One region of the Streptomyces sp. NPDC048185 genome, then DNA from elsewhere that is predicted to be linked to it. Evidence: riboswitches for the same ligand, from Rfam matches in the RefSeq annotation. Region 1 holds a riboswitch; each other region holds the start of a gene.
The links. A riboswitch is a leader RNA that binds a small molecule or an ion and turns the genes downstream of it on or off. The one in region 1 is predicted to bind cyclic di-AMP.
Positions count from the first base shown of each region.

Region 2: another riboswitch for cyclic di-AMP. It lies ahead of ACGF3H_RS08820 (LysM peptidoglycan-binding domain-containing M23 family metallopeptidase); the one in region 1 lies ahead of ACGF3H_RS10635 (M23 family metallopeptidase).
Region 3: another riboswitch for cyclic di-AMP. It lies ahead of ACGF3H_RS22675 (transglycosylase SLT domain-containing protein); the one in region 1 lies ahead of ACGF3H_RS10635 (M23 family metallopeptidase).

Region 1 covers NZ_JBIDAN010000003.1:17,870-21,134, forward strand. Annotated here, with positions in the region: gene ACGF3H_RS10630 (aldo/keto reductase) at 1-543, opposite strand, end outside; gene ACGF3H_RS10635 (M23 family metallopeptidase) at 696-1,727, opposite strand; cyclic di-AMP (ydaO/yuaA leader) riboswitch at 1,739-1,894, opposite strand; gene ACGF3H_RS10640 (PP2C family protein-serine/threonine phosphatase) at 2,160-3,265, opposite strand, start outside.
Region 2 covers NZ_JBIDAN010000002.1:623,466-626,730, forward strand. Annotated here, with positions in the region: gene ACGF3H_RS08815 (SGNH/GDSL hydrolase family protein) at 1-721, opposite strand, end outside; gene ACGF3H_RS08820 (LysM peptidoglycan-binding domain-containing M23 family metallopeptidase) at 947-1,861, opposite strand; cyclic di-AMP (ydaO/yuaA leader) riboswitch at 1,866-2,022, opposite strand; gene ACGF3H_RS08825 (tyrosine-protein phosphatase) at 2,461-3,258, shown strand.
Region 3 covers NZ_JBIDAN010000007.1:333,248-336,512, reverse strand. Annotated here, with positions in the region: gene ACGF3H_RS22685 (GNAT family N-acetyltransferase) at 1-85, opposite strand, end outside; gene ACGF3H_RS22680 (HAD family hydrolase) at 320-1,129, shown strand; gene ACGF3H_RS22675 (transglycosylase SLT domain-containing protein) at 1,177-1,671, opposite strand; cyclic di-AMP (ydaO/yuaA leader) riboswitch at 1,675-1,879, opposite strand; gene ACGF3H_RS22670 (polyprenyl synthetase family protein) at 2,577-3,265, shown strand, end outside.

The DNA.
Region 1 (3,265 bases):
CTGCAGGGCCACGTACCGGGCGAGGCCCTCGCGGTCCGAGAACTCCAGGGACGCCGCGAGCCGCTCGGGGGTGATGTTGGAGGCGGCGATGTACCGGACCTTGCCCGCGCGCACCAGTTCGTCGAGCGCGCCGATGATCTCCTCGACCGGCACCTCGGGCTTGTCGAAGTGGGTGTAGTAGAGGTCGATGTGGTCGGTGCCCAGGCGGCGCAGCGAGGCGTCGGCGGCGGCCTTGATGTTGGCGGCGGACAGACCGGGGTACTCCGGGTGCTGGCTGACCTTCGTGGCGATCACGATGTCGGCGCGGTTGCCGCGGGTCGCGAGCCACTTGCCGATGAGGGTCTCGGACTCGCCGCCGCTGTTGCCCTCGACCCACGCGGAGTAGGCGTCGGCGGTGTCGACGAAGTTGCCGCCGGCGGCGGTGTAGGCGTCGAGGACGGCGAAGGAGGTGTCCTGGTCGGCGGTCCAGCCGAAGACGTTGCCGCCGAGGGAGAGCGGGAAGACCTCGAGGTCGGAGGAGCCGAGCTTGCGCAGAGAAGTCATGTCCTACGACAACAAGCGCACCGGAACCGGTCATTCCGAGGGTGCGGGGGCCGGACGCAAAGATCGCGCAAACCGGCAGCCCTGACGTCGGGGGGTCGCCGTCAGGACCGCCGGGATCCGAAGGTGGGCGCCTCTTCCGGGCGCCCGTGTCCTCAGGGGGTGAGGCCCTTGCCCTGCAGCCACGCGGCCGGGTCGACGCCGCCCTCGGCACCGCCGACGTGGACCTCGAAGTGCAGGTGCGGTCCGGTGACGTTGCCCGTGGCGCCCACGCGGCCGATGACGTCCCCGGTGCTGACCTTCTGGCCGACGCCGACGCTGATCGACGACTGGTGGCAGAACCACAGCTCGGTGCCGTCGTCCAGGGTCAGGATGGTGCGGTAGCCGTAGGCGCCCGCCCAGCCCGCCTCGGTGATCGTGCCGGTGTGGACGGCCTTGATGAGGGTGCCCGTGGGCGCGGCGAAGTCGAGGCCGGTGTGGTGGCCGGAGGACCACATGGACCCGGCCTGGCCGAAGGTCGAGGTGATCGTGTACGAGGAGGTCGGCAGCGTGAACTGCTTGGCCAGCTCGGCGAGCCGCTCGGCCTCGGCCTTCTTCGCGGCCTCCTCCTCCGCCTTCTTCTTGGCGGCGGCGGCCTTGGCCTCGGCCTCCTTCTCCGCCTTGGCGGCGGCCTCGGCGGCCTCCTTCTCGGCCTTGGCGGCGGCCTCGGCGGCGGCCTTGGTCTCGACCTGGACCTGCTGCTGCTCGGCCTGCTGCATGATGCGCGCCCGCAGGACCTCACCGGCGTCGGTGGTGCCCTCGGCGGTGTCGTCGGCGGTCATACCGATGCCGCTGAGCGGGGTGGCGGAACCCTCGGGCTCCGGCTCGTCGTCGGAGATGAGCGAGCCGACGTTCGGCAGATCGGGCATCGAGATGGACACCGGCGGCTTGCCGGTCTGCGCGCTGGCCATGCCGCCCGCTCCGACGGCCGCGATGACGCCGACGCCGAGGACGGTGGAGCTGCGGGCGAGCCCGCCGCGCTGCTTGGCGACACGGTGCCGGCCGCGTACCGGACGGATGGACTCCGCGGTGGGATTCCACTCCTCCCAGGGGCCCTCTTCGGCACGGTAGCCGTCGTAGCCGAAGGTTTCGGTGTCGTGCGTGCCGGGCACGAACGGGGCCTCGGGGGCAGGCCGGTTGGACGCCACGTGGGCGTACTCCTTTCCTTCCTTCCGCCTACCGGGTTAGCTGACGGGTTCGGAGCAGGAAGGTCTCCTACGCGCGTATACGCGCCGTGTAGCCACGGCGGCATACGCCCGATTCACCCCAAGTGGTGGTTCCCCGGTTCCCTCACGGGATTCGGCGCGTGCGCACGGAGCCGCCTTCTGTGACGGCTGGGACGACCGCGCTGCGTTATCGAACGTTAATAGACGCGAGGTGCTGATTCCAAGCCGTTCCGCTTGATCATTAGGGATACCGGCCGGGACGTACGCCTCATTGAGACACATATGGGGGCGAGTTGACCGCCTCTCAGGTCACGACTTCACATCACGCGTTTATGACGGTGTGTCAGTTGTTATGCGGAGGGCGGTCGTGCCGTCACCACCCGTGACGGCGATCGAGGGGGGTCGCCGCACCGCTCAGGCCCGGCGGCGGACGGCGAGCAGCGCCATGTCGTCCGTCGTGCCGCCCCCGGAGTGCTCGCGCACCTCGTCGGCGAGGGTTTCGAGCAGGTGGGCCGGGTGGCGGAAGACGCGGCCGGCCAGCCGCGCGTGGGGGTCGTAGAACCGGCCCTGGGCGTCACGGGCCTCGGACAGCCCGTCGGTGTACAGCAGCAGGGTGGCTCCGCCGGGAAGCCCGCTCTGCTGCGCCCGGTCGGGCCACACCCCGAGCTCGCCCATGCCGAGCGGCAGCGCGAACTCCCCGTCCTGCACCGGGTGCACGGTGCCGTCGGCGTGCAGCAGCAGCGGCGGCGGGTGGCCGCGGTTGACGACGCGGACGATGCCCTCGCCGTGCGGCAGTTCGGCGAGGACGGCGGTGGTGAACCCCTCGAAGGCGTCCAGCCCGTCCCGGCGGGTGCCCTCGCGCGCCAGCGCCCGCTCCAGCCGCTGCGCGACCGCCTCCAGCGTCGCCTCCTGCTCGGCGGCCTCCCGGAAGGCACCGATCACCACGGCGACGGCGGCCACCGCGCCCATGCCCTTGCCGCGCACGTCTCCGACGATGAGCCGCACGCCGCGGGCACTGTCCTGCACCGCGTACAGGTCGCCGCCGATGAAGGCGTCCGCCTGCGCCGCCTCGTAGCAGGCGGCGATCTCGAAGCCGCCGATCCGTTCGGCGGGCTCGGGCAGCACGGCGCGCTGGGCGGCCTCGGCGATCTCACGGGCGGAGGCGAGGCGCTCGTCGGTGCGGCGGACGAAGGCGTTCACGAAGACGGCGAGGGCGGCGACCGTCGCGATGGTGATCAGCTCGGTGAGCGAGTCCACGTAGTGGATGACGCCCTTGCCGAGCTGGAGCCCGATGACGGCGGCGACCACGGCGAGGCCGGTGAGCAGGGTGTCGCGCCGCGAGTAGAGGGGCGCCGCGACCAGGGGCGCGGCCGTCCAGAGGGGCCCCGCGGTGAAGTACCGGGGGGTGAGGAGGTCGTACACGACGGCGACGACGATCAGCAGGACGGGGAGCAGGCGCACGAAGGTCCGGCCGTACGGGGTCCGCCGCCGCACCGGCCGGACGGGCGGTACGGGCATCG
Region 2 (3,265 bases), on a different contig from region 1:
GGTCGCCCGAGGACTCGCCGCGCAGACGGCGGCCGATCCACGGCACCAGGTACTCCCGCGCCCAGTGCACGTCGTCCCGCCGGACGTCGAGGGTGCCGCGCGGCGGCAGCGGCGGCCAGGGCTGGTCCGGGTCGGCCGGGATGCCCAGGCCGAGGACCTGGCCGGCGCGCAGTGCCACGCGGGTGTGCCCCTCGGCCGACAGGTGGAGGCGGTCGGCGTCCCACGCCCTGCGGTCCTGCACGCTGCGCAGCGACCACAGGTCGAGCACCGGACAGCCGTAGCGGTCGGCGACGGCCCTCACGTGTCCGTTGTAGGTGGCGATCTTGCCGCGCAGGTGCTTGAGGACGGGCACCCCGCGGGTGTCGAAGCCGGTGGTCACCAGCACCGTGCCGGCCGCGGCGGTCAGGGCGGCCACCGCCCGTTCGAACCGTTCGGCCACCTCGTCCGGGTCGGTGCCGGGCCGGATGATGTCGTTGCCGCCGGCACAGAACGAGACCAGGTCCGGGGCGAGTTCGACCGCCCGGGGAACCTGCTCCGCCACGATCTGGTCGAGCAGCCTGCCGCGCACGGCGAGGTTCGTGTACGTGAAGTCGCCCTCGGGGCGCCGGTCCGCGAGCAGTACGGCGAACCGGTCGGCCCAGCCGACGAACGCCCCGTCGGGGCCGGGGTCTCCGACGCCCTCGGTGAAGCTGTCCCCCACCGCCACGTACGACCCGATCACTGCTCTGCTGTCACTCTTCGAATCGTCTGCCACGTCGGACCATGATTCACCGTGGAATGTGACCTACGCGACCGTAAGAAGGGGTTGACGGTCGGTGAGAAAAGCCACTCCTAAAGTGTTGGCCAATTCAGGAATAAGAAGAGGCCGTCGGCGGACGCACCGAAGGCCGGACCCGGGGATCGGGGTCCGGCCTTCGGTGGCGCGGGTGCTGCGCGGGAGCGGTCGTCAGAGGGAGACGCCGTGCGAGCGCAGGTAGGCGACCGGGTCCACGTCGGAGCCGTAGTCCGGCGTGGTGCGGATCTCGAAGTGCAGGTGCGGTCCGGTCACGTTGCCGGTGGCACCGGAGAGGCCGATCTGCTGACCGGCGGTCACGGCCTGGCCGGCGGACACGGAGATCGAGGACAGGTGGGCGTACTGGGCGTAGTAGCCGTCGGCGAGCTTGATGACGACCTGGTTGCCGTACGCGCCGCCCCAGCCAGCGGAGACGACCGTGCCCGCGCCGACGGCCTTCAGGGAGGTGCCGGTCGGGACGACGAAGTCGGTGCCGGTGTGGTAGCCGCTGGACCACATGCTGCCGGACTGGTGGTACGGGGTGCCGATGCCGGCGCCGGCCACGGGGGCGGTGTAGCCGCTGGTGGTGGCGGACCCGGCGGCCGTGCCGGAGGACTTCGACGCGGAGGTCTTCGCGGCGTCCGACGACTTCTCGGCGGACTGCGCGGAGGACTTCTCGGCCTTGGCCGGCTTCTCGGCGGCCTTCTCGGTGCCGGCAGCGGCCTTCTGGCCGACGGACAGCTTGAGACCCGGGTGGATCAGCGACGGGTCGGAGCCGACGGCCTCGCGGTTGTCCGCGTAGAGCTTCTTCCAGCCGCCGTCGACGTGCTGCTCGTCGGCGATCTTCGACAGGTAGTCGCCGCTCTTCACGACGTAGGTGTGCGAGGCCGAGCCCTTGTCGGCGGACTTCTGCGCACCGGTCGTCACGGACTGGACGGACTGACCGGCGACGGAGTGCGCGGGAGCGGCGTTGGCGGCGGCGGCGCCCATCAGCGGGAGCGCGAGCGCGGCGCCACCGGTGCCGGCGACGGCGATGGTGCGGGTGAGGCGCTGGGCCTTGGTACGGCGGTGCTTACCCTTCGCGGGCATGGCGAATTCCTCTCCGGCGCCTGCGAGGTGAGCTGTCGGGTGCGGACTGGAGATGCCCGGCCGCGTCGTGACGCGGCTTTACCCCGAGCCGTTCCGGGAACCGGAACAGGCGTGGTACCTGTGGGTCCCCCGCTCCTGCCGTGTACGGGTGGTGGATGAGTGCGGGCTCCGGTCGGCGGCAGGATTAGGCGTCCGTCCGGATCGGTGGTGAACGTAAGCGACCGGGATGCGAACGGACAAGCGAGAGATTCCGCGGACAGGCGTTCCACTTGATCCATTGCGGGAATCGCCGGTCACACTCCGTCGATTCCGTGAGCGCCTTTTTCCGCAAAGGGCCTTGATAAGCGCATGAATTACGTGAACATGACGGGCAACGGACGGTCACCTCTATGACGCTGCTCACGGGAACCACTCCAGCACCCTTTATTCCGCGCCGAGTTGGGATGAAGGGCGCAATTCGGACCTAAGTCTCACACCAGCACTAGTCGGTCCTGTCGACGGCCTGCGGCCGGCTCGTTGCCGCAGGCAAGGGATGCCGTATCGTCGGCTGGGCGCCCGTCGGCGAGCAGCGCCGGCGGGGCGGAGTGGGAGGAGCCCCCGTGACGCAGCAGGTCCCGTCGACCGAACCCGAGCTGACCGGCGTGCGCAACTTCCGGGACGTGGGCGGACTGCCGACCGTGGACGGGCGGCGCGTGCGCCAGGGTGTGCTGTTCCGCAGCGGCCACCTCGCGCACGCCACCGGTGAGGACGCCGCCTTCCTCGCCTCACTGGGCCTGCACACGATCTTCGACTTCCGCAACGCCGCCGACCAGAGGCTCGAGGGGCCGGACGTCGAACTGCCGGGCGTGCGCAATGTGAACCTGCCGCTGAGCGATCCGGCCGACGGTGCCGAGTTCTGGAAGATGGTCCGCGACGGCGACCTCGACCAGCTGCGCGAGATCCTGGCGGACGACCAGGCCGCGAAGCGGATGATCGCCTCCTACCGCACGATCATCAAGGAGCGCACGGCGGAGCACTCCCGGGTGCTGCACGCGCTCGCCGAGGACAGCGTCCCCGCACTGATGCACTGCGCGGCCGGCAAGGACCGCGCGGGCCTGTCGATCGCCATCACCCTGCTCGCCCTGGGCGTGCAGCGCGACGCCATCACCGAGGACTACCTGAAGTCCAACGCGACGCACCGCCGCTACAAGGTGCGCCGCAGCGGCTCCGCCGCCTCGGCCTACTCCCCCGAGGTCATGGAGCTGCTCAGCCCCCTGTTCGACGCGCGCGCCGAATACCTGGCGGCGGCCTTCGAGACCGTCGAGGAGACCTGGGGCGGGGTCGACACCTACCTGGAGAAGGGGCTCGGCGTCACCCCGGAGATCCGGGAGCGGCTGCGCGAGCGGATGCTGGACTGAGCCACCC
Region 3 (3,265 bases), on a different contig from region 1:
ACGGACTGCGCGGCGACCTCGACGCGGCGCGCAGCGCACGCCAGCGTTCCCTCTCCCCCTCGCCCAGCTCCTGCGGCCTGAACACACGTACACGTCCGCCGTTCAACCCGACCCCCCGATCAAGTCCCCCCTGGACAGAAGGAAGGTACCCCCGGGGCCGTCCGGAGGGTAGAAGGCAGAGCATGTTGTTGCCAACTGGTGCACAGGCCTTTAACCGCCTTTAGACGATGTTGTGTCAGGTTTCGGACACCTGCGAACGTCCTCGTGCGCATCCGGTCGTGGGTGAGTCGGACAGGTGCGGTGTCCGTATTCTCTGATCATGGACCGCACCGCATATGCCCTCGTCGCCACCGACCTCGACGGAACGCTGCTGCGCGGCGACGACACCGTCTCCGACCGGTCGCTGGCCGCGCTGGCACGGGTGGCCCGGGCCGGAGCCCGGCACCTGGTGGTGACGGGCCGCCCGGCACCGAGGGTGCGCTCCCTGCTCGACGGCCTCGGCTGCACGGGGCTCGCGGTGTGCGGACAGGGCGCGCAGGTGTACGACGCGGGCGCGCACCGGATGCTGTGGTCGGTCACCCTGGACCGGGAGCTGGCGGAGACCGCACTCGGCAAGATCGAGGCCGAGGTGGGGGAGGTGTACGCCGCGGTCGACCAGGACGGGGTCGACGGGCTGACCCTCATCGAGCCGGGCTATCTGATGCCCCACCCGACGCTGCCCGCGGTGCGCGTCGAGCGGCGCGACGAGCTGTGGAGCGCGCCGATCAGCAAGGTGCTGCTGCGCCATCCCGACCTGTCCGACGACGAGCTGGCGGCGACGGCGCGCGCGGTGGTCGGCTCGCTCGCGACGGTCACCATGTCGGGGCCGGGGACGGTGGAGCTCCAGCCGTGCGGGGTCACCAAGGCGACCGGTCTGGCGCTCGCCGCCGAGCACCTGGGGCTGAGCCGGCGGCGGACGATCGCCTTCGGGGACATGCCCAACGACATCCCCATGTTCCACTGGGCGGCCCGCGGGGTCGCCATGGCGGGCGCCCACCCCGAGCTCAAGGCGGTCGCGGACGAGGTCACCACGACGAACGAGGACGACGGCGTGGCCGTCGTCCTCGAGCGGATCTTCGGAGCCGACTAGATCCCGTCCGCCGAGGGGACCTGGTCACGGCTCATGGCGGGTACGGCTCAGTACGCGCTGAAGACGTTGTCGATCGAGCCGTACCGGTCGGCCGCGTAGTTGCAGGCGGCGGTGATGTTGGCGACCGGGTCGTACGAGTCCCAGGAGGTGCCGGCGACGTGGTACGCCTGGAAGGTCGGGTCGATCACCTGGAGCAGGCCCTTGGACGGGGTGCCGTTGATGGCGTTGATGTCCCAGTTGTTGATGGCGAGCGGGTTGCCGGACGACTCGCGCATGATGTTGCGGTGGATGCCGTCGTACGTCCCGGGGATCCCGTGCTGGGCCATGATGTCCAGCGACTCGCGGATCCAGCCGTCGAGGTTGTCCGGGTACGCCGTGGTCGCCGTGGTGGCGGCGGTGGTCGTGGCGGCCGGGGTGGCGGCGGACGCGGTGGCGGCGCCGATGAGCGGCAGGGCGAGCACGGCGGCGCCGGTGCCGGCGACGGCGAGCTTGCGGGCGAGGCGGCTGGTCCGGGCGTGACGGTTCTGACCGTTGGCAGGCATGTGTGTGTCCCTCTCCAACGCCTGCGAGGTGAGCTGTCGGGTTCGGGCGGGGAGGTGCCCGGCCGCGCCCTGACGGGCACGGCTTCACCCCGAGCCGCTCCGGTGGTGTCCGGCGCGGCGACTTACCTGGGTCCCCCGCTCCTGCCTGCGAGTGTCTCGAGTGGATGACTGTGTGCCGGGCGGTGGCAGGATTCGGCGTCCGCCTGACAGGCCGGGAACGTATGCGAGAGCACATGTCCGGAACAAGTGCAGGAATCACCCGACGTGCCTGTTGACCTTGGTCTGGGGGATTTGGGGTGCTTGATCCTTTGCGACTGCCAAGGCCCAACTCGCCTACGGGGCAAAGGGGTGGCGGGGGTCGTGACGGGGGTGCGGCGCGCGGGCCGGCGGGTGCGGCGGCGTGAGCCAACTCACGGGCCTCAACAAGGGCGGCAAATCGGGCATTAGGGCCAACTGGTGGCCAACCGGCCGCCGATGGCGGGCCGTTTGGGCGGGCGGCCGGGGCGGGGCTGTCCGCCGGGTGTGCGCGCCCTGTGCCGCGCTCCGCCGCCGACCGCGCGGCCCGGTGTCCCGTCGCCCTGCGCGGGCACCCGTTCGGGGCGGGGGAGCGGATGTCGAATGGGTGACGTTCTCGGGGTGCGGTCCGTTGGGAGGGGTGGTGGGATCTTCGGTGGCGGCTTTCGGCGTGCCGTGTCCTGTTTCGCACGTCTCTGGCGATGTCGATCGATATCCGCTCATATCACCTGATCAAAAACATACCGTGCATGATCCGATACCGACCGGCCTGTAACGGTGGGCGCTAGCGGTGATCGAAACGTGACCGGATACGCTGACTCGAGTGGTGGCAGCGACCTATCGACAAACCAGGTAATCGCCAGTAGACACCAGCAGACAGGAGATCCCTCGTGACCGTCGTCGGGCCGTTCGGGCTGAGCGTGCGGGACCAGGCTCTGGAAGCCGATGTCCAGACCGGATTGGCGGCCGTCGAGGAAGGGTTGCTTGAGGCAACCAAAAGCGAGGTGCCCTTCATCACGGAGGCCGCCCAGCACCTGGTGCGGGCCGGCGGCAAGCGGTTCCGGCCGCTGCTGGTGATGCTCGCCTCCCGGTTCGGCGACCCCTACGCGCCCGGCATCGTGCCCTCGGCCGTGGTCGTGGAGCTGACCCACCTCGCCACGCTCTACCACGACGACGTGATGGACGAGGCCGCCGTGCGCCGCGGGGTGCCCAGCGCGAACACCCGCTGGGGCAACTCGGTCGCCGTCCTCACCGGTGACTTCCTGTTCGCCCGTGCCTCCCAGATCCTCGCCGACCTCGGGCCCGAGGCCGTCCGGGTGCAGGCCCTCGCGTTCGAGCGGCTCGTCACCGGCCAGATCCTGGAGACGGCCGGACCGCAGGACGGACGGGACCCCGTCGACCACTACCTCGACGTGCTCGGCGGCAAGACGGGATCGCTGGTCGCGGTCTCCTGCCGGTTCGGCGCGATGATGTCCGGCGCCGACGAGACGGTCGTCGACGTGCTGACCCAGTACGGCGAGCGGCTCGGCGTCGCCTTCCAGCTCGCGGACGACGTCCTGGACATCGCCTCCGACTCCCA